Regions from separate parts of the Blautia sp. OM07-19 genome, predicted to be linked through region 4. Evidence: riboswitches for the same ligand, from Rfam matches in the RefSeq annotation. Region 4 holds a riboswitch; each other region holds the start of a gene.
What was found. Region 4 has a riboswitch for cobalamin ahead of DXC01_RS00170 (cysteine-rich small domain-containing protein). Riboswitches for the same ligand answer to the same signal wherever they lie in the genome.
Positions count from the first base shown of each region.

Region 1: linked by a shared signal. The riboswitch ahead of DXC01_RS11820 (sirohydrochlorin cobaltochelatase) and the one ahead of DXC01_RS00170 (cysteine-rich small domain-containing protein) in region 4 are both predicted to bind cobalamin.
Region 2: linked by a shared signal. The riboswitch ahead of DXC01_RS11835 (hypothetical protein) and the one ahead of DXC01_RS00170 (cysteine-rich small domain-containing protein) in region 4 are both predicted to bind cobalamin.
Region 3: linked by a shared signal. The riboswitch ahead of DXC01_RS14035 (cysteine-rich small domain-containing protein) and the one ahead of DXC01_RS00170 (cysteine-rich small domain-containing protein) in region 4 are both predicted to bind cobalamin.

Region 1 is NZ_QULA01000016.1:26,465-33,844, forward strand. It holds gene DXC01_RS20650 (spore coat associated protein CotJA) at 1-121, shown strand, start outside; gene DXC01_RS11795 (spore coat protein CotJB) at 118-402, shown strand; gene DXC01_RS11800 (manganese catalase family protein) at 406-1,029, shown strand; gene DXC01_RS11805 (NUDIX hydrolase) at 1,387-1,890, shown strand; gene DXC01_RS11810 (Na+/H+ antiporter NhaC family protein) at 1,900-3,192, shown strand; gene thiE (thiamine phosphate synthase) at 3,198-3,848, shown strand; cobalamin riboswitch at 3,903-4,100, shown strand; gene DXC01_RS11820 (sirohydrochlorin cobaltochelatase) at 4,233-5,684, shown strand; gene DXC01_RS11825 (hypothetical protein) at 5,776-6,393, shown strand; gene DXC01_RS11830 (Ig-like domain-containing protein) at 6,525-7,380, opposite strand, start outside.
Region 2 is NZ_QULA01000016.1:35,415-42,794, reverse strand. It holds gene DXC01_RS11850 (ABC transporter ATP-binding protein) at 1-417, opposite strand, end outside; gene DXC01_RS11845 (FecCD family ABC transporter permease) at 419-1,483, opposite strand; gene DXC01_RS11840 (ABC transporter substrate-binding protein) at 1,498-2,664, opposite strand; gene DXC01_RS11835 (hypothetical protein) at 2,734-5,952, opposite strand; cobalamin riboswitch at 6,137-6,322, opposite strand; gene DXC01_RS11830 (Ig-like domain-containing protein) at 6,552-7,380, shown strand, end outside.
Region 3 is NZ_QULA01000022.1:41,063-48,442, reverse strand. It holds gene DXC01_RS14055 (class II aldolase/adducin family protein) at 1-56, opposite strand, end outside; gene DXC01_RS14050 (glycyl-radical enzyme activating protein) at 265-1,056, opposite strand; gene DXC01_RS14045 (glycyl radical protein) at 1,069-3,588, opposite strand; gene DXC01_RS14040 (phosphatase) at 3,924-4,637, shown strand; gene DXC01_RS14035 (cysteine-rich small domain-containing protein) at 4,760-5,041, opposite strand; cobalamin riboswitch at 5,408-5,599, opposite strand; gene nudC (NAD(+) diphosphatase) at 5,808-6,656, shown strand; gene DXC01_RS14025 (glycerate kinase family protein) at 6,968-7,380, shown strand, end outside.
Region 4 is NZ_QULA01000001.1:37,865-45,244, reverse strand. It holds gene DXC01_RS00180 (glycyl radical protein) at 1-390, opposite strand, end outside; gene DXC01_RS00175 (phosphatase) at 726-1,439, shown strand; gene DXC01_RS00170 (cysteine-rich small domain-containing protein) at 1,562-1,843, opposite strand; cobalamin riboswitch at 2,210-2,401, opposite strand; gene nudC (NAD(+) diphosphatase) at 2,610-3,458, shown strand; gene DXC01_RS00160 (glycerate kinase family protein) at 3,770-4,891, shown strand; gene DXC01_RS00155 (diguanylate cyclase domain-containing protein) at 5,038-5,418, shown strand; gene DXC01_RS00150 (CdaR family transcriptional regulator) at 5,415-6,491, shown strand; gene DXC01_RS00145 (glycoside hydrolase family 3 protein) at 6,497-7,380, opposite strand, start outside.

The sequences.
Region 1 (7,380 bases), on a different contig from region 4:
GGCATATGTACCCTGTCAGAAATTTTCGACGACTTATGATCTTGGTTATGCTTTAAATGTTGGAACAGTTTTCCCTGATCTGTGCAAACCATTTTGCGGAAAGCGAGGTGGCAGACGATGATGTGTCCGAATCAGTGCACCCCAAAAGAAAAACTCCTTCAGCGGATCAATGAGGTCAGTTTTGCTGTCAACGACATTCTTCTCTATCTCGACACGCATCCATGCTGTCAGGAAGCACTTGCATTTTATCAGGAATGCGCCGCCGAGCGCAGGAAACTGATGAAAGAATACGCCCAGTGCTATGGACCTCTCACTGTCGATGATGCACTGGAGACAGACGGCAACACCTGGAAATGGATGGAACAGCCATTCCCATGGGAGCAGGAAGGAGGGTGCAGATAGTCTATGTGGAATTATGAAAAAAGATTGCAGTATCCGGTAAATATCAAGACTCCGAATGCAAAGATCGCACAGTATATCCTAAGCCAATATGGCGGTCCCGACGGGGAGGTCAGCGCATCTCTCCGTTATCTTTCCCAGCGATTTACGATGCCGAACCGTATGGCTGCCGCCGTCTTAAATGACATCGGTACGGAGGAACTCGCACACCTCGAAATGGTCTCTACCATCGTTCATCAGCTCACACGCGACCTCTCAATGGAAGAGATTGAAAAGAGCGGTTTCGGGCCGTACTATATTGACCATACAGTTGGTGTCTGGCCGCAGGCGGCGGGCGGTGTTCCGTTTAATGCGTGCGAATTCCAGAGTAAAGGTGATCCGATCACAGATCTGTTCGAAAACCTTGCTGCCGAACAGAAAGCCCGCTCGACTTACGATAACATTCTCCGCGTAGTACGTGACATTCCGGAGATTGCCGACCCGATTAAATTCCTGCGTGCAAGGGAGATCGTTCATTTCCAGCGGTTTGGGGAAGCTCTCCGAAGCATTCAGGAAGAACTGGATGCCAAGAATTTCTACGCATTTAACCCAAGTTTCGACAATCCATGTAAAGCCTCGTGTAAAAGTTGAATGAAATAAAAAGTGTCTGGCACATTGACACCAGGCTTAGAATGTAGTGAGAAATGGTGCTGGGCTTATAACTGGCGCCATTTTTCCTTAATAAAACATAGCATCTCACAAGTTATTCCAAGGCAAAATGTCTTCATAATAGAGTTTTGCCCCGGAAAATGAATAACCGGTTAAATCCGATGCCGATAAACTGCCTGAGCATTAAAAAGGAAGAACTGCCAGATTTTGAACCATGTTTTTCCAGGCTATAAATCTGAATTCCTTGTCATTTACACTTTACTCTGGTAAAATAAAACCGAAAAAAATCCCCGCCAGTAGAGGCAGGGACAAAAAAGACAGACAGGGAGAGAAAGATAAATGGAATACTGGGATATCTATGATGAAAATAAACAGCCGACAGGCCGCACAATGAAAAGAAACGACTGGTGTCTGAAAGACGGGGAGTATCATCTGACCGTGCTTGGCGTTGTTGCAAGACCGGACGGCACATTCCTGATCACTAAACGAGTTATGACAAAAGCCTGGGCTCCGGGCTGGTGGGAAGTTTCCGGCGGCGCGGCACAGGCAGGAGAGGACTCCTATGAGGCAGTGCTCCGTGAAGTAAAAGAAGAGACTGGTCTGGATGCGAGAAACGCAGAAGGAGGTTATCTTTTTACTTATAAGAGAGAAAATCCGGGCGAGGGCGACAACTATTTTGTAGACGTTTACCGTTTCGTCATGGACACTGACGAGAAAGACCTGACACTGCAGACAGAGGAGACAGACGGACATATGTTTGCAACTCTGGAACAGATCCAGGCATTTGCAGCAGAAGGTAAATTCCTCCATTACGACAGCATCCGCAAAGCCTTTGAGATGTAGGAGGCTGCCATGGAATTTGCAGTATTAGGGCTGTTTTGCGGCATCCTTATTCTGTGTATTGTATGTAATGTTTCTATTATATATGCATTACTGGCAGGCTTCGTGATCTTTGGCTGTTATGCAAAGAAAAAAGGCTTTTCGGTAAAAGAGATCCTGCATATGGCGGGCGAGGGAATCTGGAAAGTCAGAAACATCCTGATCACCTTTATGCTGATCGGAATGCTGACCGCACTCTGGAGACAGGCAGGAACGATCCCGGCGATCATCTGCTATACGATCCATTTTATAAAACCATCGGTTTTTCTTCTGATGGTATTTCTTTTGAACTCGCTGGTTTCGGTGCTGACCGGAACTTCGTTCGGGACGGCGGCAACAGTAGGCGTTGTCTGTGCGACGATGGGATCTGTCCTTTCGGTATCTCCGTGGCTCTGCGGTGGCGCGATCCTTTCGGGAATCTTTTTTGGTGACCGCTGTTCACCGGTCTCGACCAGCGCCCTTCTTGTGTCAGAACTGACAGAGACCAGCATTTATAGAAACATCCGAAATATGGTCCGCAGTGCGCTGATTCCCTTTGTACTGGTCTGCATCTTGTATACAATGGTCGGAATGAGGACTTCCCATACACAGGAACTGCCGGATCTTACCGGAGTTTTTCATCAGGAATTTCGGATCGTCTGGTGGATATTTCTGCCGGCACTGGTGATTCTGACCCTGTCCGTGGCGCAGCTCGGAGTCAAAATTTCCATGCTTGCAAGCATTGCCGTGGCACTTGTCTTATGCGTTTGGATACAGGGGATGCCGCTTATGGAACTCCCGCACATCCTTATCTTTGGCTTTCACAGCGAAAATGCAGAGATTGCTTCCATGCTGGATGGAGGAGGGATCGTTTCCATGCTGAGAGTCGGTGCGATCGTGTGTCTTTCCTCATCCTATTCGGGGATTTTTGAGAAGACAGGGATCCTCGACGGGATCCAGACAACAGTAGAGTCTCTGGCACAGAAAACATTTCCGTTTCTTGCGATCCTGCTCACATCAGCAGCAGCCAGCGCGATCGCCTGCAACCAGACACTTGCGATCATGCTGACACAGCAGCTCTGCGCCAGAACAGAACGAGACAAAGAGCGGTTTGCGAATGACCTGGAGGACAGTGTCGTGATCCTTGCACCAATGATCCCATGGTCGATCGCGGGGGCGGTTCCGCTTACAGCAGTCGGTGCACCGCAGAGCAGTATTTTATTCGCGTTTTTCCTGTATCTGCTGCCGCTTTGCAGGGTATTGGATGGAATTCGGAAGAAAGGATAAGAAAGATGAAATTTACAAGAGAACAGATAGCAAAAGCGCTGAAACTTTATGTCATTACGGACCGAAGCTGGCTGAAAGAAGACGAAACACTTCTTTCTGTCTGCGAAAAGGTAATCCAGAACGGGGCAACCTTCCTTCAGCTCCGAGAAAAAGAACTGGGTGCAGAGGAGACAAGAAAAGAAGCCATAGAACTTCAGAAACTCTGCCACAGATACAATATCCCCTTTGTGGTGAATGACAGTGTGGAAATCGCGCTGGAAATGGACGCGGACGGTGTACATGTCGGTCAGTCAGACATTAAGGAAAGAGACATCCGTGCTATGATAGGACCGGACAAAATCCTCGGGATGACAGCCAAGACTGTTGAACAGGCGATCGCAGCCGAAAAAGCCGGAGCAGATTACATCGGAACAGGGGCGGTTTTTGGCAGCACAACAAAGAAAGATGCCAAATATCTTTCCATGGAAGACCTGAAGAAGATCGCAGCCTCTGTCAGTATTCCGGTCGTGGCGATCGGCGGGATCAACAGCGAAAATGTCTCACAGCTTGAGGGCAGCGGAGTCAACGGTGCAGCCGTGATCTCGGGGATCTTTGCAGCGGAAGATCCGGCAGCAAAAACAGCACAGATGAGCAGGCTGACCGATATATTTTGTTAAAAATAGCCCAAATGTATTGTAATTTGTCAAAAAATATGATACTGTATAGAAAATTGAATAAAGAAGATAACAGGTGCCGAGGGCATTGTTCATGAGGTTAAAAGGGAAACAGGTGAGAAACCTGTACGATCTCGTCACTGTAAGCACGGAGTACGGTTCTGTATGCATTAAGCATGATCACTGGGAAACTGGGAAGATAGAACCATATGTTGAGCGGCAAGTCAGGAAACCTGCCTGTTGTCTGGTACGGGAATATGGATTCCAGATCACGAGTAATTGGTCGTACCGTTTTTTGATAGACCACTTACCCCTTTTTTGAGGGCTTTTTTTGTGTGCAGGATTCTGTTCAGTTTTCGTACTGTAATGTCAAAGGAGGACAAAAACATGAAAAACAAAACTGTAAAAGCACTTGCAATACTGTTAGCGATCACAACTGTATCTATGATGGGTACAGCAGGAGTTATGGCTTCTGACAACACAGCAGAGGACACTGCAACAGAGGCAGCAGCAGATGACGCAGATGACGCAGATGACGCAGAAGCAGCAGATGACGTTGCACTACTGAGCGACAAGACAGAGGACACTGCAACAGAGGCAGCAGCAGATGACGCAGAAGCTGCAGACGATACAGCAGAGGCATCTGATGATGACCAGGCAGCAGCAGACAACGTTGCAGCACTGATCGACAAGATCTACGTTCAGGAAAGAAACGACACAACAGATGAGGACTGTAAGGCAGCCAAAGAAGCATGGGATGCTCTGACAGACGCACAGAAAGAACTGGTAGAAGGTGAAGAAGCAAGCCCGGAATATTTCGGACGTGACACAGGCGATGCTTCCAAGGATGACCCACGCAACCAGGATGAGATCGGTGAGAACGAACTTCTTGTTGTAAGCTTTGGTACTTCCTTCAACGACAGCCGTGCACAGGATATCAAAGGAATCGAAGATGCTCTGGCAGCAGCTTATCCGGACTGGTCCGTAAGACGTGCTTTCACAGCACAGATCATCATCAACCATGTAGAGGCAAGAGATGATGAAGCAATCGACAACATGGATCAGGCTCTTGACCGTGCAGTAGCAAACGGAGTTAAGAACCTTGTTGTTCAGCCTACACATCTGATGCATGGTGCTGAGTACGATGAGATGGTAGAAGTAATCGACAACTACAAAGACAAATTCGAATCTGTAGCAATCGCAGAGCCAATGCTTGGTGAAGTTGGTGATGACGCTACTGTGATCAACGACGACAAGAAAGCAGTTGCACAGGCTATCACAGATGAAGCTTGCAAGGTAGCAGGATATGACAGCATGGAAGCAGCCGCAGAAGACGGAACAGCATTTGTATTCATGGGACATGGTACTTCTCATACAGCAAACGTAACATACGATCAGATGCAGACACAGATGGGAGACCTTGGATTCACAAACGCTTTCATCGGAACTGTTGAAGGTGAGCCGGAAGACACCGCATGCGAAGAAGTTATCGCTAAGGTTAAAGATGCAGGCTTCAAGAAAGTTGTTCTTCGTCCGCTTATGGTTGTAGCTGGTGACCATGCAAACAACGATATGGCTGGTGATGATGAAGATTCCTGGAAGAGCCAGTTCGAGGCATCCGGAGCATTTGACAGTGTTGACTGCCAGATCGAAGGTCTTGGAAGAGTCGCAGCAGTTGAGGATCTGTATGTAGCACATACAAAAGATGCTATCGATTCTCTGGGAACAGCTGATGATGCAGCAGAAGTAACAGATGACACAGAAGAAGCTTCTGATGATGCAGCAGCAGAGGAAACAACAGACGATGCAGCTGATACTACAGAAGAAGCAGCAGAATAATAAAGAAACAGTTTTTATGTAAGATAACGGGGCTGCCCGGGAGGATCTAGGTCTTTCCGGGCATTTCCTGTAAAAGCAGGAGGAAAATATTATGAAACGTTCAGTGGCAATGATGGCATGCGTATTAAGCGGAGCACTTATGCTTGGAAGCTTTACGCCGGTTCTGGCAGAAACAGAAGTCAAGTCAGTTTCTACAGCAACAGCAGATGCCAAGAAGGATGATGCCAAGGCTGATACAACCGATAAGAAGGACGATGCAAAGGATGCAGTTCTGGAAGATGGCACCTACAGTGCTGAGTTTGACACAGACAGCGGAATGTTCCATGTAAACGAAGCAAACGATGGCAAGGGAGTCCTGACAGTCAAAGACGGTAAGATGACACTTCATGTAAGTCTGGCTTCCAAAAATATCGTAAATCTGTTTGTGGGAACAGCAGAGGATGCACAGAAAGATGGTGCAGAACTTCTCCAGCCGACAACAGATACTGTTACATACAGCGATGGAATGTCAGAAGAAGTTTATGGTTTTGATATTCCGGTTGAAGCTATTGACGAAGAATTTGACCTTGCCCTGATCGGAAAGAAAAACAAATGGTACGACCATAAGGTAAAAGTCACCAATCCTCAGAAAGAATCTGATGAGACAGCAGCAACAGAAGAGACGAAGGACACTTCAACAGACGATACAAAAGAAGCGTCAGAGAAATAAAATTGTCTTTGGACAAAACGATAACCAAATATGCAGTACAATAAAAATATCCTGTACGGATCCAGTGTCATAACTGAACCCGCCAGGATATTTTTTTATGTAGTAATATCGATCAGTGAAACTGAGGGATATTATTTGATGCGGATCTTGAATGTTGCTTTCTTTCCAGATCCGTCTGTTGCTTTGGCAGTGATGGTAACTGTACCTTTTTTGCCTTTGATGGTTTTGACTTTACCGTATTTGTCAACGGTAGCAAGTTTTGTATTGCTGGAAGACCATGCAAGTGATCTGTTTGCGCTTCCGCCCTGAGAAGTAACGGCTGCGGTTACTTTTGTGGACTGACCGTTGGTAACGGTAGTTTTTCCGGAAAGCCTGATGCTCTTTACAGAACCTTTCATGCAGGCAAGGGTGATTCTTGCATATTTCTTGCTGCCATCTTTTGCAGTAGCTGTGATGGTGACTTTTTTGCCGCCTGCATTTTTGTTGAAGGTTACAATACCGGTAGAGCTGACAGTTGCGATTCTGGTATTGCTGGATTTCCAGGTTACTGCTTTGTTTGTTGCATTGGAAGGAGTGATTGTAGCTCTGAGCTGTACTCTTTTGCCTGCTGTGATGTAGCGGGAAGGAGCAGCTGCAAGTTTGATGCTGGTTACTTTGTAAACTGGGTTGGCAACAGTAACTTTGCATGTTGCTTTTACTTTTCCTGCCGTAGCGGTGATCACAGCAGTACCTGCTTTCACTGCTTTTACAGTACCGTTAGCGGATACAGTTGCAACTTTGGTATTGCTGGATTTCCATACAACTTTGTCTGTTGTATTGGAAGGTGCAACAGTGGCCTTTAATGTAAAGGACTTACCGGTAGTGATTTTTTTGCTTGTAGCATTCAGCGTAACTTTGGCAGCGGCTACAGGTTTCTTAACCAGTGCTTTTACAGCTGCTGTAATATCAGAAGCCATCTTGTCAACATCGGCCTGCTGGTATACGGTA
Region 2 (7,380 bases), on a different contig from region 4:
AAAATCACGGTCGCCAAGTTCCTGTGCATGGACTGCTTCCATCGCTTCATCAACCTTCTGCTCATCTTCCCTGCTCAGGATTCCAAGCTTGCCGGTATATGGATAACGTCCGGTAGCCACAATATCATGGCAGGTCATAAGTTCCGGTTTCATACGGTCCGTCAGGACTACCGCCATCTTGGTAGACAGGTCACGGAAAGACAGCTTAGAGAGATCTGCATCTGCGATCTTTACATTTCCGGAAATGATCTTGAGCTGGCGTGTGATACTTTTGAGGATCGTGGATTTGCCGGCACCATTCGGTCCGATCAGTGTCACGATCTCTCCTTTTTCGATTCCGATACAGATGTCATGGATCAGGGCTTTTCCGTTATAGCCAACTGCCAGATTATCCATATTTATATATTGCTCTGCCATATCACTGTTTTCCTTTCTGACGTTTCAGCATCATTGCGATGACAACCGGCGCGCCAAAGATTGAAGTTACGGTACTGATGTTCAGTTCCAGCGGTGCAAATGCTGTTCTTGCGATCAGGTCACTGAGCATACAGAAGACTGCTCCTCCCAGAAAGGTTCCCGGAATGACGACCAGTGGCCTGGAAGTATTCAGTGCCTGTTTTACCAGATGTGGAACTGCGATTCCCACGAAAGAGATCGGACCCGCAAAAGCAGTTACTGTAGCCGAAAGGATACTGGACAGAAGGATCAGTGTCACACGAAAGACCTTGATATCAACGCCCATGCTCTGTGCATAAGCTTCGCCCAGCTGATAGGCACCGATCGGTTTGGAGAGCATAAATGTCAGTGCGACTGCAACAGCTACGATCACTGCTGCAATATGTACATTACTCCAGCTCATACCGGAGAAACTTCCCTGGGACCAGCCATGAAGGTTTACGATATCGGAATCCTCTGCAAACGTAACCATAAAATCCGTGATCGCAGAGCAGATATAACCGATCATAGTTCCGGCAATCAGAAGTGTCGCCATATGTTTGATGCGTCTGGATACCAGAAGGATAAATCCTGTTGCTATCAGAGATCCGATAAAAGCGGCAATTACTAATGTATAGGAAGAAACTTTGTTGAATTTCTCCAGGAAATAGATCATTGCCAGTGCTACGACCATTTTGGCTCCGGAAGAAATACCCAACAGGTATGGTCCGGCGATAGGGTTTTCAAAAAAGGTCTGTAACAGAAATCCGGAAAGGGACAGTGCACCGCCCAGGATCGCCGCCATCAGAAGACGCGGCATTCGGATCTTCCAGATAATATTGTATTCTGTCTGTGCACCTTCCCGCAGGAAAATGATCTTCAGGATACGTGAGACCGGAATGTTTGTCGTTCCGGTATTGATGTTTAATATCAGAATTGCAAAAAGTGCCGCTGCAAGTACTGCAAATACTGCTGCGTAACGTGAACGCCGCCGGAAGTTTTCCATGTGGAAGGTTCCGGTGCCCTCACCTGTCTGTGCTTTCATCATGTTTTCTCCTGTATTTAATCAATTTTTGTCATAAAGGTCATCTGGCTCGCATCTCCGCCGGTGAGCATCAGATGAATGTCTGTGATCATATTTCCTACAATGTCGGTTGCCTGGTAGAGATATTTGCCGGCACACCATACATTGCCTTCTTTGACAGCCTTGAAGTCTGCAAAAAGTTCGCTCTTCTGCAGAAGGTCATCCACGCTGTTAATCGGATCATCAATCGTTCCATTGTATACCAGATAATCCGCATCGATCGCCTGTGTATAAAATTCTTCCATCGTCATCGGCACGGAAGAACGCTTTGTTTCTTCCTCAGAGTCCACCTGTGTCGGAACGTAACGACCGCCTGCGATCTCGATCATCTTCGGCACATAGTCGGATGGTTTTCTTACGACTACGGAGCCATCTGTATTAATATAGAAGAAAGCGACTGTTTTTTCTGTATTTTTGAAATCTTTCAGATCAGAGATGATCTTTGCCTGTTCGTCAAAGAATTCTTTCGCCTCATCTCTCTTATCAACCATTTCTGCATAAACTTTGATCCATTCGGTACGTCCAAGCGGATGGTTTTCGTAACTGGAACGGTCTGTGAATACAGGGATTCCCATCTGCTCGATCATCTCCTGTACCTTCGGGGTGTGAAGGATCATCGTTGATTCAATTGCCAGATTACATCCGGAATTTACGAGAAGTTCATAATCCGGCTCACTGTATTTGCCGGCAAAAACGATGTCGCCGTTTTCCATTGCCTGTTTTGCCGCATCAACATACCATCCAGATGCCTGGAGGGAAGAAAACTTGATGTCATCCAGTGCGTCCAGGGAAGAAAAAAGAGACATTGCAGATGTCGCTGCCAGGTAAATATTATCCAGCGGCTTCTGAAGCACCACGATATCCTCATCCAGTCCGTCAGGGGCACTCTTTCCTTCCGGTACCAGAAGGAACTGGCCGCTGTCCGGCACATCGATCAGAGTATAGTCATCGTTGTAATAGTATATATGGAAGCATTCTGCAAACTCATTCTGCATTTCTGACTGAAAAGTCAGACCGGGGATCTCCGGTGCAGAGGAATCGTTATCTGCTGCTTTTGTGCTCACGGACAGGCTGAAAATCCCCATCATGAGAAGGCATGCTGCCATAAGCGGCAGCCACAGTTTTCCTGTACTTCTTTCTTTCATATTCTTATTTTATCCTCCGATTTTTATATACGGGCGATCCGAAGACCGCCCGCTCCCATGATTACTGTGTTACTGTTCTGTATCTGTATTTTCTGTTGTATCTGTACTTTCCGATGTGTCTGAGCTTTCTGAGTTATCTCCGCTATGTCCGCTTACAGCAGCTTCATAAAGTTTGGACGCTTCCTTCTCACATCCGAACAGAGCCCCATATACTTTGCTCCACTCATATTTTGCAAGGACATCCTTCTCATCTTTGGAACGATCCAGGATCATCGGGATCTTGAGGATTGCAAGTTTTTCTGCAAAAGCAGTCATTTCCGGATATTTCGCTGCGATCTGGTTTTCATCGCTCTGTGCATCATCCGTCTGTTCTGCATCAGCAGTATCTTCCGTACTGTCGTCCCCTGTATCCTCTGCTTTCGCTGTCAGGATATCGGACGGTACAATCGCCAGTTTGCATTTATTTTTTACAAGTTCTTTCAGGTCTGCTTTATCATAAGTGCCTGCTGAAATGATATCGCCTTTTCCAAGGGATTCTTTGATTGCAGCGATCTTGCAGTCGTCTGCTGTCGCAGAAACCGCAGATACATTTTTGTCTGCACCGATCTTATCGATCATTTCCAGTGCCACGTCAGAAGCAACATATGTCTTGTCCATCGGAAGCTGGATCACAATAATGGATTTGTCGATTCCTGCCGGAATCTGATCGGCTTTGTCCTCAGGAACAAGAAGGTAGCGGATGACTTCCTGCTTATAAAGTTTTGCGTAATCCTGTTCTGTCGCTGCGTTCTCCTCTCCATCCGCACTGGAAGTCTTTGCTGTACTTTCTTCATTCGTGCCGTCTGCGGAAGTCTGTGCCGCGTTATTCTGTGTAAGATCCACACTGTCCTTGCCAAACTCATCATTCAGAGTGATCTCAAGCACGGTCATATCGTTGTTGTAATAATGGATCTTGAACATTTTGGAATGTTCCAGTTTCAGGGAGCTCATATATTCCAGACCTGTGATCTTTGGCGCCGCATCATCCTTGTATACGGTGCCAGCATCTGTCTCGGCTTCCTGACCGTCTGCAAGCTTTGTGGAATTTCCTGCTGCCTTTGCAGTCACACTGCTGCCACCGGAACTCTTACTGCCGGAACTGCTGTCCGGGATATCCATGCCGAAATACAGAGTATATTCAATCTCGTACGGCTTGGACATCGCTGTTGTACAGCCTACGACTTTATTGTTGGCATTCAGCTGGATCGGGATCTTGAAGGTACTGTATTTGTCCCCCTGATCTACCGGATCATACTGGTTTCCACTTGCTTTCACATAGATCCATTTGCCACTGTTGAATGTCACATACGCCCATGCCTGTCCATCTTCGACGCTGATCTTGTCGCAGGTAATATTAAGACCATGCGTACCTGTTCCACCTGACCAGGAGAAAGAGAACTGATCAGAGCCATATTCCCCATCCTTTAAGCCGCCGGCAGAAGAATCTACTTGGCTTGTCTTGCCATCTGTATTTGATTTGTAGTTATTTGTACTCGAGCTGCTTCCACCGGATCCACTGCTTCCGCCGGAACCAGTTGAACTGCCGCCAGAACTGCTTCCATTAGAACCACTTCCACCGGTGCTGCCTCCATTGGAACTGTTGCTGCCGCTGGAACTGCTTCCATTGGAGTTACTTCCATTGGAACTGTTATTTCCATTAGAGTTATTCCCTGAATTATTTCCGTTCGAATTATCATCTTTGGAACCATCTCCGCCAGTTCCGGAATTGCTGGTATCTACGTTGAATTTCAGCGTATGGTCATACCACATTTTATCCTTATCACCAGCCTCATAGTAACGATGAGAGCGCGCAGCCAGTTTCGTATCTTTGTTCAGACCTTCCAATGCAAATTCATAGGTATATTTACCCTCTGCATCAACTTTGTAGGAAATCAGCTTGCTGTCTGCCGCCTTCAAAGCCTCTTCTTTGGTTCCAAGAAACAGCCTGTCGTATCCTGTTCCACTCAATGTGATTTTTGCAGTAACCTTACCATTCTTGACCGTAATCTCACATGCATTGATCTTGAACATCGTAGCCGTACCAGATACATGTGTCACCGTGCCTGTATAGGTTCCATCCTTCGGAATATCACTGGATGGTGCAGAAGTCGGCTTCGGTGTGGCTGTCGGCTGTGGTGTGACTGTCGGAGTGGCATCCGGTGTGTCTGCACCGCTCTTTGTGATATGGATAACGTATTCAATATCATGCGGCTCTGTCATGGCGATCGTCGTTCCGGTGATCGTCATATCTGTATTTAAAGTCACCGGAATCTCAAAGTAAGAACCGCCTTCGTTACTTGCAGGCTGATATTCTTTGCCGTCCACAACCAGTTTCGTAAAACTGCTGCTGCTGAATTTGATCGTTGCATAGGTCTGACCGTCTTTTACAGTAATCCCTTCACAGGTGATCTTTGTTTTTCCTGTACCGCCGCTGAATGAGAAATCATCTGCTTTATACGTACCATCTGCCATGGAAACGGCATCTGCTTCTGTCTCAGCAATACTGTCTTCTGTCGTATTGTCTTTTTCCAGACTTTCAATACGATAGTCCTCGGCTGCTGTAGTCTGCTCTGCACCAGTCTCTTCCAGTGCTCCGATCTGCCAGAGAGAATCAGAATCGCTGTCTGAACTGTCTGAGCTCTTTGAAATCATTCCTTCGCCGGAATTATCTGCAGAAGTATTTTCTTCTGCTGTCGGTACTGTTTCAGAAGGTTCTGCTGTATCCGTTGTTTCCTGTACAGGTGTTTCTGATACTTCAGACGGAAGCATAAAATACAGTTCTTCCTCTGTATACCAGCTGTCATCCTCTGTATTTCCCGGGACATAAGCCGCTTTTTCACCAAGGTACTTCGGGTCGATATAAAACAGATAATGATATCTGCCCGCTTCATCCAGAGAGCCCTCAATTACCGGTGTGCGGTCTTCGTCTGTTCTGTTTCCGATATATACTCTGTTATAAGTTGTATTGGCAGAGACAATCTCGATCAGAATGGAATCATCCTCTGCATACGCTTTTTTGTCTGTTATCTGAAGGAATTCTTCTCCTGATGATACATCGTCTGTGTTCTGCTCTGTTTCGCCCGCATCAGTTTCTTCTGTTTCCTGAGCTGTATTTTCATCAGATTCTCCTGATGAGTCTTCACTGCTTTCCTGCGCCGATGCATTTTCTGCTGATGCCATGACCGATGCCTGTGGTGCAGCTGTTATACTCAATGCAAGGAATGCAGCGAGAAATTTTTTCGAATGCATATGCCTCTCTCCTCTTATAAAACGCATTTCTGTAAGTATCTCATATAGGATTTTTCCTCTTACACTGCAAAAATATAAAGCCTACTCTCCGATCCAGATGAGTAGACTTCAGTCGCACAAATAAAACATCCTTCTTTGCATAACCGGATGTTTCGTTTCTGTGAAATTCTGCTTTCTTCGGAAGCTTTTCACTGATTCTCCAGCAGGTTTCCTGACTTGCAGAGTATTCTAAGATCACGCCTTCTCACACAACTTCACATGCAATGGCTTCTGCAATCCTCTCTTACGCTTACAGTGACCGGATCGTTCAGGATTCGCACCTGATTCCCTATTATCTGTCAGTGACAGCACTGGAGTTCCTATATTCTGCTTTATTATAGCAATATATGCATCCTAGTGCAATAGTCTGAGCCTGATTTGTACTGCCAAAAATGTGCCAATATGCACAGAAAAAGCAGTGTTTTTTTCTTGTTAGCATTTGTTATTTTTAACAAGAAGTGATATGATTAATAACAGAATGTAATTCGCGGGACATTCCAGTTGCACAGGGCATCCTTCATGATGCCTCAATTTTATTCAATAATAAGGAGATTATGAAAATGAAACAAAGAAGTAAAATTCTGACAGCATTGTTTCTCAGTGCATCACTGGCAGTTACTCCGGCAGCTTCAGTCTCAGTTCTTGCGGAGGATCTGGATTTTGCAGCAGTCGAAGAAATTGACGTAGTACCCGAAGAAGAAATTTCTGATTCAGAAGAAGTTTCCACTTCCACAGAGGATTCTGTTTTAGCGGCCGACATTACGACAGAGGATTCTGACCTGACAACTGATGAATTTACAGCAGATACATCTACCTTCAGTGCGGATGAAGCAGATGTATTTACATCTGGTGAGACATCTGAACAGGATGTCTCAGAAGCCAGAACTCATTCTATCAAAGTTTCTGTTATCAACAGTTCAGGGGTTGCTTCCGGCATGTACGCTATGGACAGTGCTGTTGTCACCAGACAGGACGATGGCACTTATCTGGTAAGAATGCACCAGACAAGCGTAAACAGAAACTACATGGCTCTCACAGATGATAAAAACAAAGCAACCAATCATGAGGTTGACTGGTATGTTGCTGGTGGAGACGACGGCTACTGGTATACCATTCCTGTTGCCAGTCTGACAGATCCCCTCTATGCAAGTTTCAGCTATACCAAAAATGTAAATGCAGGCAAAGCCTGGGGAAATGTTCAGACAATCACCTTTGATGTCAGTTCCATGGCAGAAACCGAAGAAAGAGATGCAGTTGCATCCGATATCAACAAACTTCCGGCTACAAACGGTCCTGCTGATTACACATCTGTAGATGCAGCTCTGGCCACTGTTCCGGAAGACCTCTCCATCTACACTGATGAAACAGCTGATGCTGTAAGAGCTGCCG
Region 3 (7,380 bases), on a different contig from region 4:
TAGATACGTCTTCCGATGTCACAGATTTGTTTTTTGATTTCAAATTCGTTTACCATGCTTATTTTCCTCCTAAAGCAGTGTGGTTTGCCGTACCCTGGAGGCGATTAGGATAACCCTCAGGGCATAGCTTGGGTTTTGTTTTATTTCTAAGAAGATTTTACTCCTCATAACCTGGATTGTCAAGAAATTATCGTTGTTTTATGTTGTTTTTATTGTTTCTTGAATGTTGTTTTTGTTGTTTTTCGCAACATAACTTTATTGTCCTCAGCCGCCGATCTGAACGTGCAGGGAGCTTACTGCCTCTGCCGCTCTCTTGAGGGTATTCATCTCCTCTGCGGTCGGTGGAAGGATGCCATCCATCAGATATTCTCTGCCAAGTCCGGTGTACTTATCCTGTCCGAGACGGTGATACGGAAGCAGGTGAAGCTGCTCTACTCCGGGCAGGGTATTCGCAAAGGATGCGATTCCCTGGATCTCCTCTACCGTCGCATTGAACGTCGGAATAACCGGAACTCGGATGATCAGCTTGCATTTGCCGGAAAGTGCAACCTTACGGGCATTTTCCATCATCAGATCATTCGGGCGACCAGTGAATTCCTTATGTTTTGCCGGATTGGTATGCTTCATATCCATCAGATACAGATCAAGATATGGAAGGATTTCCTCGATCACCTCAAACGGTGCACATGCCATGCTCTCCAGGGCGGTGTTGATTCCCCGCTCCTTGGCAGCTCTGAGAAGGTCTCTCGCGAACTCCGGCTGGCAGAGGCTCTCACCTCCGGAGAGGGTCAGGCCGCCGCCGGAACGCCGGTAGTACGGGCGATCCTGTTCAACCACCTGGATCATCTCTTCTACTGTAACATCTCTGCCGATCACCTTGTCCTCACCGAGGACTTTCATGGTCTGGATCTTGTATTCCTGTGATTCCGGATTACAGCACCAGCGGCAGCGGAGCACGCAGCCCTTCAGAAAGACGATCGTACGGATCCCCGGGCCATCGTGGATCGAATATCTCTGGATATCAAAAATACGACCTTTTGTCTGTAAATAATCCATAATATCTTCCTTTTAGAAGCCCTGCTCTGTTCTTCTGATTATATCATCCTGAAGAGAACGGGAAAGTGTTGTAAACAGTGCACTGTAGCCTGCAACACGTACAACCAGATGAGAATATTTCTCCGGATGTTTCTGCGCGTCGAGAAGAGTCTCACGGTCAACAACGTTGAACTGCATATGCATTCCCTTCTGATCAAAGAAGGTCTGGATCAGGGAAACAAACTTCTCCAGTCCTTCCCTTCCTGCCAGTGCTGACGGATGGAATTTCTGGTTGAACAGTGTTCCGTTGGATACGATGAAGTGATCCAGTCTGGAAACGGAAGTTGCTGCCGCTGTCGGTCCCTTGACATCCTTGCCTGCGGATGGAGAAACGCCATCTGCAACCGGTGTATGTGCATAACGGCCATCCGGTGTTGCACCTGTCTGTCCACCAAGCGGTACGTTTGCTGATACCGGATAAAGACCTGCCTGATACTGTCCTCCACGTGGATTGTGGTATTTCTGCATCGGGCGTGTGTATGTATAAGCTACGTCTCTTGCAAAATAGTCAACATCGTCGATCGCATTTCCGTATTTCGGAACTTCGTCGATCATGTGATGGATCTCTGTGAATCTGCGAAGCTGCTCCTCTGTAGGTTTCAGTCTCATGACTGTTGTAAGGACTGCTTTGGCTGTGTCTTCTGTGACATTCATGCCGCCGTCCTGCATTCCCTTGAGGATCATCTCGGAGATATCTTTGACTGACTGCTCATCAAGTCCTTTGTCATAGTTCCATGCAAGAGCTTCTTTGTATTCTTCCATGGAAACTTTCTTGTCTTCGTATACAAGTTTGCGGATCGCATACAGGGAATCTGCCATATTTGCGATACCGAAGCCCTGCGGTCCTGTGAAGTTGTAGATCGCGCCGCCTTCCTGAACGGAAAGTCCTCTGCTGATGCAGTCATCTACCATACAGGATTCAAATGGAAGCGGTACACGTTCTGCGTGTGCAACGTCGATCGCATTATCTGCATTTACAAGAAGGGAAATACAGTATTCCATCTGTTTCTTGTATGCGTCATAAAATTCCTCGAAGGTTGTCATCTTGGTGACATCGCCTGTCTGGATACCAACAAGCTCGCCCTTGTCCATACCATTGGAGAATACGAGTTCCAGCGGGCGGCACATATTGAAGAATGCTGCGTCATGCCATCCATCTGTCTTGCCGGCTTTCTGCGGTTCTACACATCCGATGATGTTGTATTCTCTGGCATCTGCAAGAGTCAGTCCTCTGTTCAGAAGTGCCGGGATGATAACTTCATCATTATAGTAGGCCGGAAGTCCGATACCTGTTCTTGTAAGCTCGGCTGCCTTGATCAGCAGTTCGTGCGGGGAGCCATTCCATACACGAATGGAAAGGGAAGGCATCGGCAGGTGTACATGCATAGATGCAAGGATACACATAACAGAAAGGTCATTGGTAACATCATTTCCGTCCTTGTCCTGACCACCGACGATCAGGTTCTGGAAAAGGCTGTATCCTGCAAATCCCTCTGCAGAAGCTGCATCACGGACTTTGTTGAGGTCATTCAGTTTGACCCAGATACAGTCAAGAAGTTCCTGTGCGGATTCTCTGGTGATGATGCCCTTGTCAAGATCTGCCTTATAATAAGGATACATATACTGGTCAAAACGTCCAGGGGAAATGGAATGTCCGCTGGATTCAACCTGAAGGAGCTGCTGTACAAACCAGAAGGACTGGCATGCTTCATAGAAGCTTGTTGCTCCATTTGCCGGAACACGGCTGCAGTTCTGTGAGATCTGCAGAAGTTCCTGTTTACGTACAGGATCGGTACACTCTGCTGCCATCTGGGACGCAAGCTCTGCATAACGCTCTGCGTATTCGATGACTGCCTGGCAGGAAAGGATGACTGCCTTAAGAAAATGTGATTTCTTGACGTAATTGCCGTCTCCAACCTGACATCTGTCGAGTTCTGCCTGTGCTTTGTCGATGATTCCCTTGTAACCGATTGCAAGAACTTCTTCATATTTAACAGTTACATGTCCGACACCGTTGTAAAAATAGTTGCCTGGTGTAAAAATATTGTGTTCGATTGCTCTGATTGCTTCCGGCGCCATGTAGGAGGTTGCAAGTTCGCTGGAGGTTTTGCCCTTCCAGTATTTATGTACTTCTCTTAACTCCTGCTTGGTCTCCTCAGCAATGTAAAACGGGTCTGCGCTCCTCGTTTCAACCGTATCCAGTTCATCCTCCAGCCACTGGTAGGAAAATTCCGGGAAAGTCTGACATCCTCGCGGTGCGATCGTGCTGCTTCCAACAATCAGTTCGTTGTCACGGATGATGATCGGGATATTACGGAGAATGTGGGCAAAAGCTTCTGCACGTCTGGTGATCGTAGGCTGTCCCTCTGTGGCCTTGTACGATTCTGTGATAAGCTTCGCCCTTGCAGATTCGATAACCGGCATGTGGGCATAAAGTGCCTCAACCAGTTTCGGAATTCTGGATGACTTTGGAATATCTGTGGTATTAAACATCTCCACGTCTCCTTTCTTATGGTGTCTCAAACGCCATATCTCATATGTATCAGCGGACATGCCACTGGCACCTCTTAAGGCGCTATGACGCCACGATTCATATAGAACCATTATACTCTACACGCTCCTGCATGTCAACGAAATCCAACAGTATTTATCGGTTTTTTGTGCGGGTTTTGTTGTGGTTTTTGTTTGTTTTGTGTTGGTTTTTATTTGGAATTTGATTTTTGAGTTGACTTTTGGATTTTAGACTGCCATACTGAGATCAGTATAGTTTCTGTTACTGTAATTGGATCTGACAGTAACGATTTTTTCCGATCGGAGGAGGAACAAACATGTATCTTTCTGATGTACATACACATTCCATCGCAAGCGGGCACGGAACGACCTGTACCGTTTCTGATATGGCAAAAGCGGCTTCAAAGAAGGGGCTTAAACTGCTCGGGATCACAGACCATGGACCTGGCACACTTGCCGCGGGAACTTCTTCTTATTTCAGAAGTCTTTCTTATTCTCCCAAGAAACGCTTTGAGATTGAATTATTGTTTGGAGTTGAACTGAATATCCTTGATGTTGATGGACATGTAGATTTAAGTGATAAACTTCTTGACAAACTGGATTACGCGATTGCGAGCATGCACGCGCAAAATTATAAGAGTGGTTCTGTAAAAGAAAATACAAGTGCTTACCTGAACGCTATGAAGCATCCCTGCGTCAAAATCCTCGGACATTGCGATAATCCGCATTTTCCAGCAGATTATGAGACACTTGCAGTCGCAGCAAAAGAATTCGGAGTGATCTTTGAAATCAACGAAGCCTCCCTCGCCCCCTACGGCTACCGAGGAGACACCCGAACCAACAACCGCGAGATCCTGCGCTGCTGCCGCAAGTACAACATCCCGATCGTCCTCTCCAGCGACAGCCACGGCACAGAACACATCGGAGACTTCACCTGCGCCGCCGAATTCGTGCATGAAGAAATGTTCCCGGAGGAACTGATCTTGAATAATCAGATTCCAAGGTTGAAAATGATATTAGAAGAGAGATAATGAGTCTCCCACACACCGGTCCCTAATCTGCCGCCCTACGGGCGGCGTTCAGGGACCACACCCCGGTGAGCGAATGTCATCCGTACAGGAGGTGTTTCTCCGTAGGCGTCCCCATTCCTCATCTACCCCATCTTCTTCATCAACTCCACCAACTCCGCATACTTCCCAGTCACATACCCATAATTCTTCCTCTTATGCGGCAGCTGACAATCCGTGCAGTCCTTAAATCCCTTATCCGTAAACTTAAAATTCCCGCCACATTTATCACCCAGTGCATACAACGGGCAATAACAAAACAGACAATTAAAGTTCTCCGGGTCTGCCCCTTTATGGCATGGAAAATATTCACACTCCTTATTGCTGAAATAGGAATAATGTTTCCCTTCCCAATACGGTTTCTCCATAATATTCACCTCCATCCCCTTTTCATCCTATTATATCCTATAAGAAAATATAAAAAAAGCAGCTATGACCAATGTCATGCTGTCATTCAAACATTCTTATAGAGGATTTGCGATGCTGCTCCGGGGTAGACAATGAATCCGTTCAAATATGCGGAGGGAACGAATGCATCCGAAGCAGTATCGCCTGCCATTTAATCATACCCTTAATGGGTTACCATGCTCTGCGGCGGCCACCGCAATTACAAGCATGAGGTATAATTCATACGAACAGGCGAATTCCATAAAAAAATGCCTGCTTCCAATAAGCAGACAACACTCTGGGACTGCGGATATCCCTAAGTTGGTTGTTACACTTTACACGGAAGTTTAACCTCGCCATACAAAGCAGGTTTCCTGACTTCAGGATCATCGCTTGCCTTCCCCTTCTCATACTATGTACAATGGGATAATGAAGGTTCGCTCCTCTGTTACAGTGACCGGATCGCTCAGGACTCTCACCTGATTCCCTCTTCTGACTGCTACGCGGACACAGCCAGCACTTCATATGTTCAATATGGAATTATACTGACATTATAATAGCATACCCTTTGGTCATTGTCAATAGTATCTGATACTTTTTTCACAAATTCATAAGTAAAAAGTTATAATCTCTTTTCACACCCGTTTTTTCTCTGTGTTGCATTTTTTCTGCGTGTGTCCTATACTGAATTATATTTTCCGGTCCTGCATGACCACTACGTAGTTATCACCAAAAGGAGGATTTTTTATGATTCAGGATATCGCACCGCATACTTATCACAATGAATATAAACCAGTCACACCGGATGGCAACAGCATCATTCTCGCTTACGAAAATGGAAAGTGTTTCTTCCATAAAAAAGAAGATGACGTTTCCATCTCTCTTCCACGTTTTCGCGAACTGGAAGGAAATGTAAGCGATCTGTACGAAAATTATATCTATCTTTTTTCCATTGATCAGGAACGTTTTTATCTGATCCCGGGACTTGATACATCCCTGCTGCCGGGCTATGAATTCCATGAAACAAGAGAGCTTCGTTATGTCCAGCCACAGTATCTTGCTTTCGCCACAGTCACTGGATATCAGCTCTGGTTCTGGTACAAAAATCGGCGTTTCTGCGGATGCTGTGGAAAACCAATGAAGCATGACACAAAAGAGCGTATGATGTACTGCCCTTCCTGCGGCCGTCGGGAATACCCGGTACTTATGCCGGCTGTCATCGTCGGCATCACAAACGGTGACAAGATCATTTGTTCCAAATATGAAGGCCGGAGTTTTAAACAATATGCTCTGATCGCCGGATTTGCAGAAATTGGGGAAACCATTGAAGAGACCGTCCAGCGTGAGGTCATGGAAGAGGTCGGCCTTAAAGTCAAAAATCTTCGTTATTACAAGAGCCAGCCATGGTCCTTCTCCGGCACTTTACTTTTCGGATTTTTCTGTGATGTAGACGGAGAGGATACTCTCACGGTGGATCACGAAGAGCTTTCCATAGCACAGTGGTTTGAGCGTGATCAAATTATCGGTCAGGACAACAACAGCAGTCTTACTAACGAGATGATGATGGTATTTGCTGCTGGAAAAGAACCCAAATAAAGAATAGACAAACGTGGTATCTGTTTTTACAAGCAGGCACCACGTTCAGACTATCGCATTATACTCATCATGCAGATCTGCACTTTACAATTCTTTTATCCGCTTCATTTCAAATATTTTGTTATATAGTATATATATTTCGTAAATTTATCTTTATTTTTCAGTATCAAAGACATATCTTTTTCATCCCGCACATGCTATAGTAACATCATCAAAGCTGTTCAGTTCCTCCAATCACCTTACACATTTGCGTTTACTGCCTGAGCAGCTTTTTCAAAAAAACATTCACATTACCAACAGGGGGTTTTGTTATGAAAGTTGTAGTTGCTGTTGATTCATTTAAAGGAAGCATGACTTCCATGGAAGCCGGCATGGCTGTCAAAGCCGGCGTTCTTGCCGCACATAAAGATGCAGAAGTGATCGTCAAACCACTGGCTGACGGCGGCGAGGGAACTACGGATGCCCTGATCGAAGGGCTGAATGGAGAACGTGTCGATGTCACAGTTACCGGACCTTATCATGAACCGGTCAACGCATATTATGGTTATCTCAAGGACACCAACACTGCTGTCATGGAGATGGCTTCTGCCGCCGGGATCACGATCTCCGAGCAGAAAGATCCTATGATCGCTACCACTTACGGTGTCGGTGAAATGATCCTTCACGCCATCAACAAGGGAATCCGCAATTTCATCATCGGAATCGGCGGCAGTGCTACCAATGA
Region 4 (7,380 bases):
GGTTTTGCCCTTCCAGTATTTATGTACTTCTCTTAACTCCTGCTTGGTCTCCTCAGCAATGTAAAACGGGTCTGCGCTCCTCGTTTCAACCGTATCCAGTTCATCCTCCAGCCACTGGTAGGAAAATTCCGGGAAAGTCTGACATCCTCGCGGTGCGATCGTGCTGCTTCCAACAATCAGTTCGTTGTCACGGATGATGATCGGGATATTACGGAGAATGTGGGCAAAAGCTTCTGCACGTCTGGTGATCGTAGGCTGTCCCTCTGTGGCCTTGTACGATTCTGTGATAAGCTTCGCCCTTGCAGATTCGATAACCGGCATGTGGGCATAAAGTGCCTCAACCAGTTTCGGAATTCTGGATGACTTTGGAATATCTGTGGTATTAAACATCTCCACGTCTCCTTTCTTATGGTGTCTCAAACGCCATATCTCATATGTATCAGCGGACATGCCACTGGCACCTCTTAAGGCGCTATGACGCCACGATTCATATAGAACCATTATACTCTACACGCTCCTGCATGTCAACGAAATCCAACAGTATTTATCGGTTTTTTGTGCGGGTTTTGTTGTGGTTTTTGTTTGTTTTGTGTTGGTTTTTATTTGGAATTTGATTTTTGAGTTGACTTTTGGATTTTAGACTGCCATACTGAGATCAGTATAGTTTCTGTTACTGTAATTGGATCTGACAGTAACGATTTTTTCCGATCGGAGGAGGAACAAACATGTATCTTTCTGATGTACATACACATTCCATCGCAAGCGGGCACGGAACGACCTGTACCGTTTCTGATATGGCAAAAGCGGCTTCAAAGAAGGGGCTTAAACTGCTCGGGATCACAGACCATGGACCTGGCACACTTGCCGCGGGAACTTCTTCTTATTTCAGAAGTCTTTCTTATTCTCCCAAGAAACGCTTTGAGATTGAATTATTGTTTGGAGTTGAACTGAATATCCTTGATGTTGATGGACATGTAGATTTAAGTGATAAACTTCTTGACAAACTGGATTACGCGATTGCGAGCATGCACGCGCAAAATTATAAGAGTGGTTCTGTAAAAGAAAATACAAGTGCTTACCTGAACGCTATGAAGCATCCCTGCGTCAAAATCCTCGGACATTGCGATAATCCGCATTTTCCAGCAGATTATGAGACACTTGCAGTCGCAGCAAAAGAATTCGGAGTGATCTTTGAAATCAACGAAGCCTCCCTCGCCCCCTACGGCTACCGAGGAGACACCCGAACCAACAACCGCGAGATCCTGCGCTGCTGCCGCAAGTACAACATCCCGATCGTCCTCTCCAGCGACAGCCACGGCACAGAACACATCGGAGACTTCACCTGCGCCGCCGAATTCGTGCATGAAGAAATGTTCCCGGAGGAACTGATCTTGAATAATCAGATTCCAAGGTTGAAAATGATATTAGAAGAGAGATAATGAGTCTCCCACACACCGGTCCCTAATCTGCCGCCCTACGGGCGGCGTTCAGGGACCACACCCCGGTGAGCGAATGTCATCCGTACAGGAGGTGTTTCTCCGTAGGCGTCCCCATTCCTCATCTACCCCATCTTCTTCATCAACTCCACCAACTCCGCATACTTCCCAGTCACATACCCATAATTCTTCCTCTTATGCGGCAGCTGACAATCCGTGCAGTCCTTAAATCCCTTATCCGTAAACTTAAAATTCCCGCCACATTTATCACCCAGTGCATACAACGGGCAATAACAAAACAGACAATTAAAGTTCTCCGGGTCTGCCCCTTTATGGCATGGAAAATATTCACACTCCTTATTGCTGAAATAGGAATAATGTTTCCCTTCCCAATACGGTTTCTCCATAATATTCACCTCCATCCCCTTTTCATCCTATTATATCCTATAAGAAAATATAAAAAAAGCAGCTATGACCAATGTCATGCTGTCATTCAAACATTCTTATAGAGGATTTGCGATGCTGCTCCGGGGTAGACAATGAATCCGTTCAAATATGCGGAGGGAACGAATGCATCCGAAGCAGTATCGCCTGCCATTTAATCATACCCTTAATGGGTTACCATGCTCTGCGGCGGCCACCGCAATTACAAGCATGAGGTATAATTCATACGAACAGGCGAATTCCATAAAAAAATGCCTGCTTCCAATAAGCAGACAACACTCTGGGACTGCGGATATCCCTAAGTTGGTTGTTACACTTTACACGGAAGTTTAACCTCGCCATACAAAGCAGGTTTCCTGACTTCAGGATCATCGCTTGCCTTCCCCTTCTCATACTATGTACAATGGGATAATGAAGGTTCGCTCCTCTGTTACAGTGACCGGATCGCTCAGGACTCTCACCTGATTCCCTCTTCTGACTGCTACGCGGACACAGCCAGCACTTCATATGTTCAATATGGAATTATACTGACATTATAATAGCATACCCTTTGGTCATTGTCAATAGTATCTGATACTTTTTTCACAAATTCATAAGTAAAAAGTTATAATCTCTTTTCACACCCGTTTTTTCTCTGTGTTGCATTTTTTCTGCGTGTGTCCTATACTGAATTATATTTTCCGGTCCTGCATGACCACTACGTAGTTATCACCAAAAGGAGGATTTTTTATGATTCAGGATATCGCACCGCATACTTATCACAATGAATATAAACCAGTCACACCGGATGGCAACAGCATCATTCTCGCTTACGAAAATGGAAAGTGTTTCTTCCATAAAAAAGAAGATGACGTTTCCATCTCTCTTCCACGTTTTCGCGAACTGGAAGGAAATGTAAGCGATCTGTACGAAAATTATATCTATCTTTTTTCCATTGATCAGGAACGTTTTTATCTGATCCCGGGACTTGATACATCCCTGCTGCCGGGCTATGAATTCCATGAAACAAGAGAGCTTCGTTATGTCCAGCCACAGTATCTTGCTTTCGCCACAGTCACTGGATATCAGCTCTGGTTCTGGTACAAAAATCGGCGTTTCTGCGGATGCTGTGGAAAACCAATGAAGCATGACACAAAAGAGCGTATGATGTACTGCCCTTCCTGCGGCCGTCGGGAATACCCGGTACTTATGCCGGCTGTCATCGTCGGCATCACAAACGGTGACAAGATCATTTGTTCCAAATATGAAGGCCGGAGTTTTAAACAATATGCTCTGATCGCCGGATTTGCAGAAATTGGGGAAACCATTGAAGAGACCGTCCAGCGTGAGGTCATGGAAGAGGTCGGCCTTAAAGTCAAAAATCTTCGTTATTACAAGAGCCAGCCATGGTCCTTCTCCGGCACTTTACTTTTCGGATTTTTCTGTGATGTAGACGGAGAGGATACTCTCACGGTGGATCACGAAGAGCTTTCCATAGCACAGTGGTTTGAGCGTGATCAAATTATCGGTCAGGACAACAACAGCAGTCTTACTAACGAGATGATGATGGTATTTGCTGCTGGAAAAGAACCCAAATAAAGAATAGACAAACGTGGTATCTGTTTTTACAAGCAGGCACCACGTTCAGACTATCGCATTATACTCATCATGCAGATCTGCACTTTACAATTCTTTTATCCGCTTCATTTCAAATATTTTGTTATATAGTATATATATTTCGTAAATTTATCTTTATTTTTCAGTATCAAAGACATATCTTTTTCATCCCGCACATGCTATAGTAACATCATCAAAGCTGTTCAGTTCCTCCAATCACCTTACACATTTGCGTTTACTGCCTGAGCAGCTTTTTCAAAAAAACATTCACATTACCAACAGGGGGTTTTGTTATGAAAGTTGTAGTTGCTGTTGATTCATTTAAAGGAAGCATGACTTCCATGGAAGCCGGCATGGCTGTCAAAGCCGGCGTTCTTGCCGCACATAAAGATGCAGAAGTGATCGTCAAACCACTGGCTGACGGCGGCGAGGGAACTACGGATGCCCTGATCGAAGGGCTGAATGGAGAACGTGTCGATGTCACAGTTACCGGACCTTATCATGAACCGGTCAACGCATATTATGGTTATCTCAAGGACACCAACACTGCTGTCATGGAGATGGCTTCTGCCGCCGGGATCACGATCTCCGAGCAGAAAGATCCTATGATCGCTACCACTTACGGTGTCGGTGAAATGATCCTTCACGCCATCAACAAGGGAATCCGCAATTTCATCATCGGAATCGGCGGCAGTGCTACCAATGACGGTGGGATCGGAATGCTTAAGGCTCTTGGATTTACTTTCCTTGACAAAGACGGTCAGGACACCGGCGAAGGCGGACAGGCTCTTGCCAAAGTGGCTTCCGTCAGACTTTCCGACAATGCTGAGCTTCTCTCCCAGTGTAATTTCAAGATCGCATGTGATGTCACAAACCCGCTCTGCGGCTTCCAGGGTGCCACTTACATCTATGGTCCGCAGAAAGGCGTTACTTCCGAAATGCTTCCGGTCCTCGATGCCGGAATGGAAAACTATGCAAAAGTCACCTCACAGACCATCGGAAAAGACAACATGAACGCATCCGGTGCAGGTGCCGCAGGCGGACTTGGTTTTGCATTCTTAAGCTACTTAAACGGAGAACTGACTCCTGGCATCCAGCTTATCCTGAATGCTGTCCATCTTGAGGACGAAATGAAAAACGCCGATGTTGTCGTAACCGGTGAGGGTCGTCTGGATCATCAGACCGCCATGGGAAAAGCTCCTGTAGGCGTCGCAAAACTCGGCAAAAAATATGGTGCAAAAACCGTCGCTTTTGCAGGAAGCGTCACAAAAGAAGCCGTTGCCTGCAACGAAGCCGGTATTGATGCATTTTTCCCGATCATCCGTGGAATCTCCACCCTCAGTGAAGCCATGGATCCGGCTACTGCCAAAGCCAATATGGCTGCAGCGGTGGAACAGGTATTCCGTCTGCTTTAACTTTGTCCCTTTTCTCCCTTTGCCCGCTGGTCCCTCTCCCGTATGCCAGCGGGCTTTTTTGCGTATAAAACTGGTATTTTGGCGGCTGATTCGTTATAATATGAAGAACGGGTTTTTTACTATATAAAATAATGGGGTATTTTATCATGAAAAAAATAGCACTTATCACAGACGGCTGGAAACGTTACGTTACCTATGCCTGGGTAGAGGGATACCGCCGCTTTGCTTCCGTTCTCCGGCAGAACTGTCCTGTCGGTTCCATATGTATGCGCTATGGTGGCGACGAGTTTGTATGTGTCGTTCCTGATCTTGACATAAGAAAGCTTCATCAACTGGAACAAAATATCCAGCACGCTCTGGCTGAATTTTCTTCTGCCAGTCATTTCTCGTTTCCAATTGAAGCAAGCATTGGCAGTGTCATCGCTGACGATCCTGTATTCTCTCTCAATGACTATATCAATCTCGCCGACCAGAAAATGTACCAGACTAAAAAAGCCCACAAAGCAGCACGAGGAGCAACACCATGACACCTTACATCACCAGAGCACTCGCACAGCAGATCGTAGATACCGTCCGGGATCTGTGCGGACAGAACGTGAATTTCATTGACTGTTCCGGGACGATTTTTGCCAGCACAGATGCGACACGCATCGGGACCTTTCATGAAATCGGACAGCAGACGGCCGAGCGCGGTACTGTGATCGAAGTTCGGGAAAATGACCGCTTTACCGGCACACAGCAGGGTGTCAATCTTCCTGTCTACCATAATCACAAGATGATCGCCGTCATCGGTATCACCGGAAATCCCGATGAAGTACGCAAATATGCCAAACTGGCTGAACGGATCACCCGGCTTTTGATCCGTGAGAAGGAACTGGACGCTTTTAACCGCACAGAATCTGACAAAAAAAGCTATATCCTGCGCGGGCTGATCGACCATGAGGATATCCACCCGGATTATCTCAGAGAAAATCTAACCCGGTGGAACATCAGTGAAAAAAAGTCCTGGCAGCTTCTTCGCCTGAAAATCCATTCTGACAATGGACCTGCACTCTCCGCTTCTCTGGACACTGCCATCTCCCGGCTTTTTCAGAAGCTTGACAATCAGCTTTTTACTTTTGTGTACCCGGATGAGTATCTTGCTGTCATCGAAGACAAGGTTTTCCACCGGCAAAGACAAATTCTGCTGGATTTCGCACAGAAATATGCAGGCACTCTGTGCATAGCTGTGGGAAACCCGTCCTCAATCCATGAAATCGCAGATTCTGCTTTTTCTGCCGAGATTGCACTGAAATCCATGCCTGCCGGATCTAACTATGCAGAGGCTTCCTCTCTGGATCTGGAACTGATCCTCGCCTCCATAAATTCCCGTAACAAAAAAGCCTTCCTGGAGAAAACCCTCGATAAGCTTTCTCCGGAAGACCTTGAATTACTTCGTATTTACTTTTCCTGTGACATGTCCCTCAAAAAGACCTGCGAGGAAACGTATCTGCATAAGAATACGATCCAGTATCGGCTCAATCATATCCATAAGAAATGCGGATACAACCCGCGGGAGTTTCAGGATGCTGTGCGGCTGTATCTGGCACTGAAGATGTAACAATTCTATGCCAGCTGACTGATCAGTTTAAGAATCCTGCCTGCAGAGGAACGGATTTCTTCTTCTGTAAGATCTCCGTTTCTGTATGCTTCGCGAATACTCTCGGCATCTTCTGCATTTCCAGGCATGATAATGTCATTTCCTGCCGCAGCACATTTCCATGCAACACTTCCATCTTCCGGTACGGTTGTATTCCAGTCGGACATGATAACTCCATCAAATCCCCACTCTTTCCGGGCAATTCTGGTACACAGATCTTTGCTGTTCGCCGCATGCACTCCATTGACAAGATTGTAAGAAGACATGATTGCTGCCGGCTGTCCCTCTTTCACTGCAATTTCAAATCCACGAAGATAAATTTCTCTGAGCGTCCTCTCTGAAATCTTTACATCCACCCCCATACGGTTATCTTCCTGATTATTGCATGCAAAATGCTTAATTGTAACGCCGCATCCCTTATGGCACTGCACACCTTTTGTTACAGATGCTGCCAGCGTTCCTGAGAGGAACGGATCTTCTGAATAATACTCAAAATTTCGTCCACAAAGAGGATTTCTGTGGATATTCAGACCCGGTGCCAGCCACAGATTGACGTGAAATGCTTCCATCTCAAGTGCAACCGCTTCTCCAAATCTCTGCATCAGATCTCTGTTCCAGGTCTGAGCCATTACAGTTCCTACCGGGAATGCAGTGCAGTACTGATAATACTGGTCAGCACCCTCATGCTCTTCTCTGTCTACCAGGAAGCCATTCTCCAGTGCCCCCAGTACACCGATTCCATAAACGGTATCTGTTGCCCTGTCCACTTCATAGTGCTGCTGCAATCGAATACCTGCCGGTCCGTCTGCCATGATCAGCGATGGAACACCATACTTGTCAAGAAGTCCTT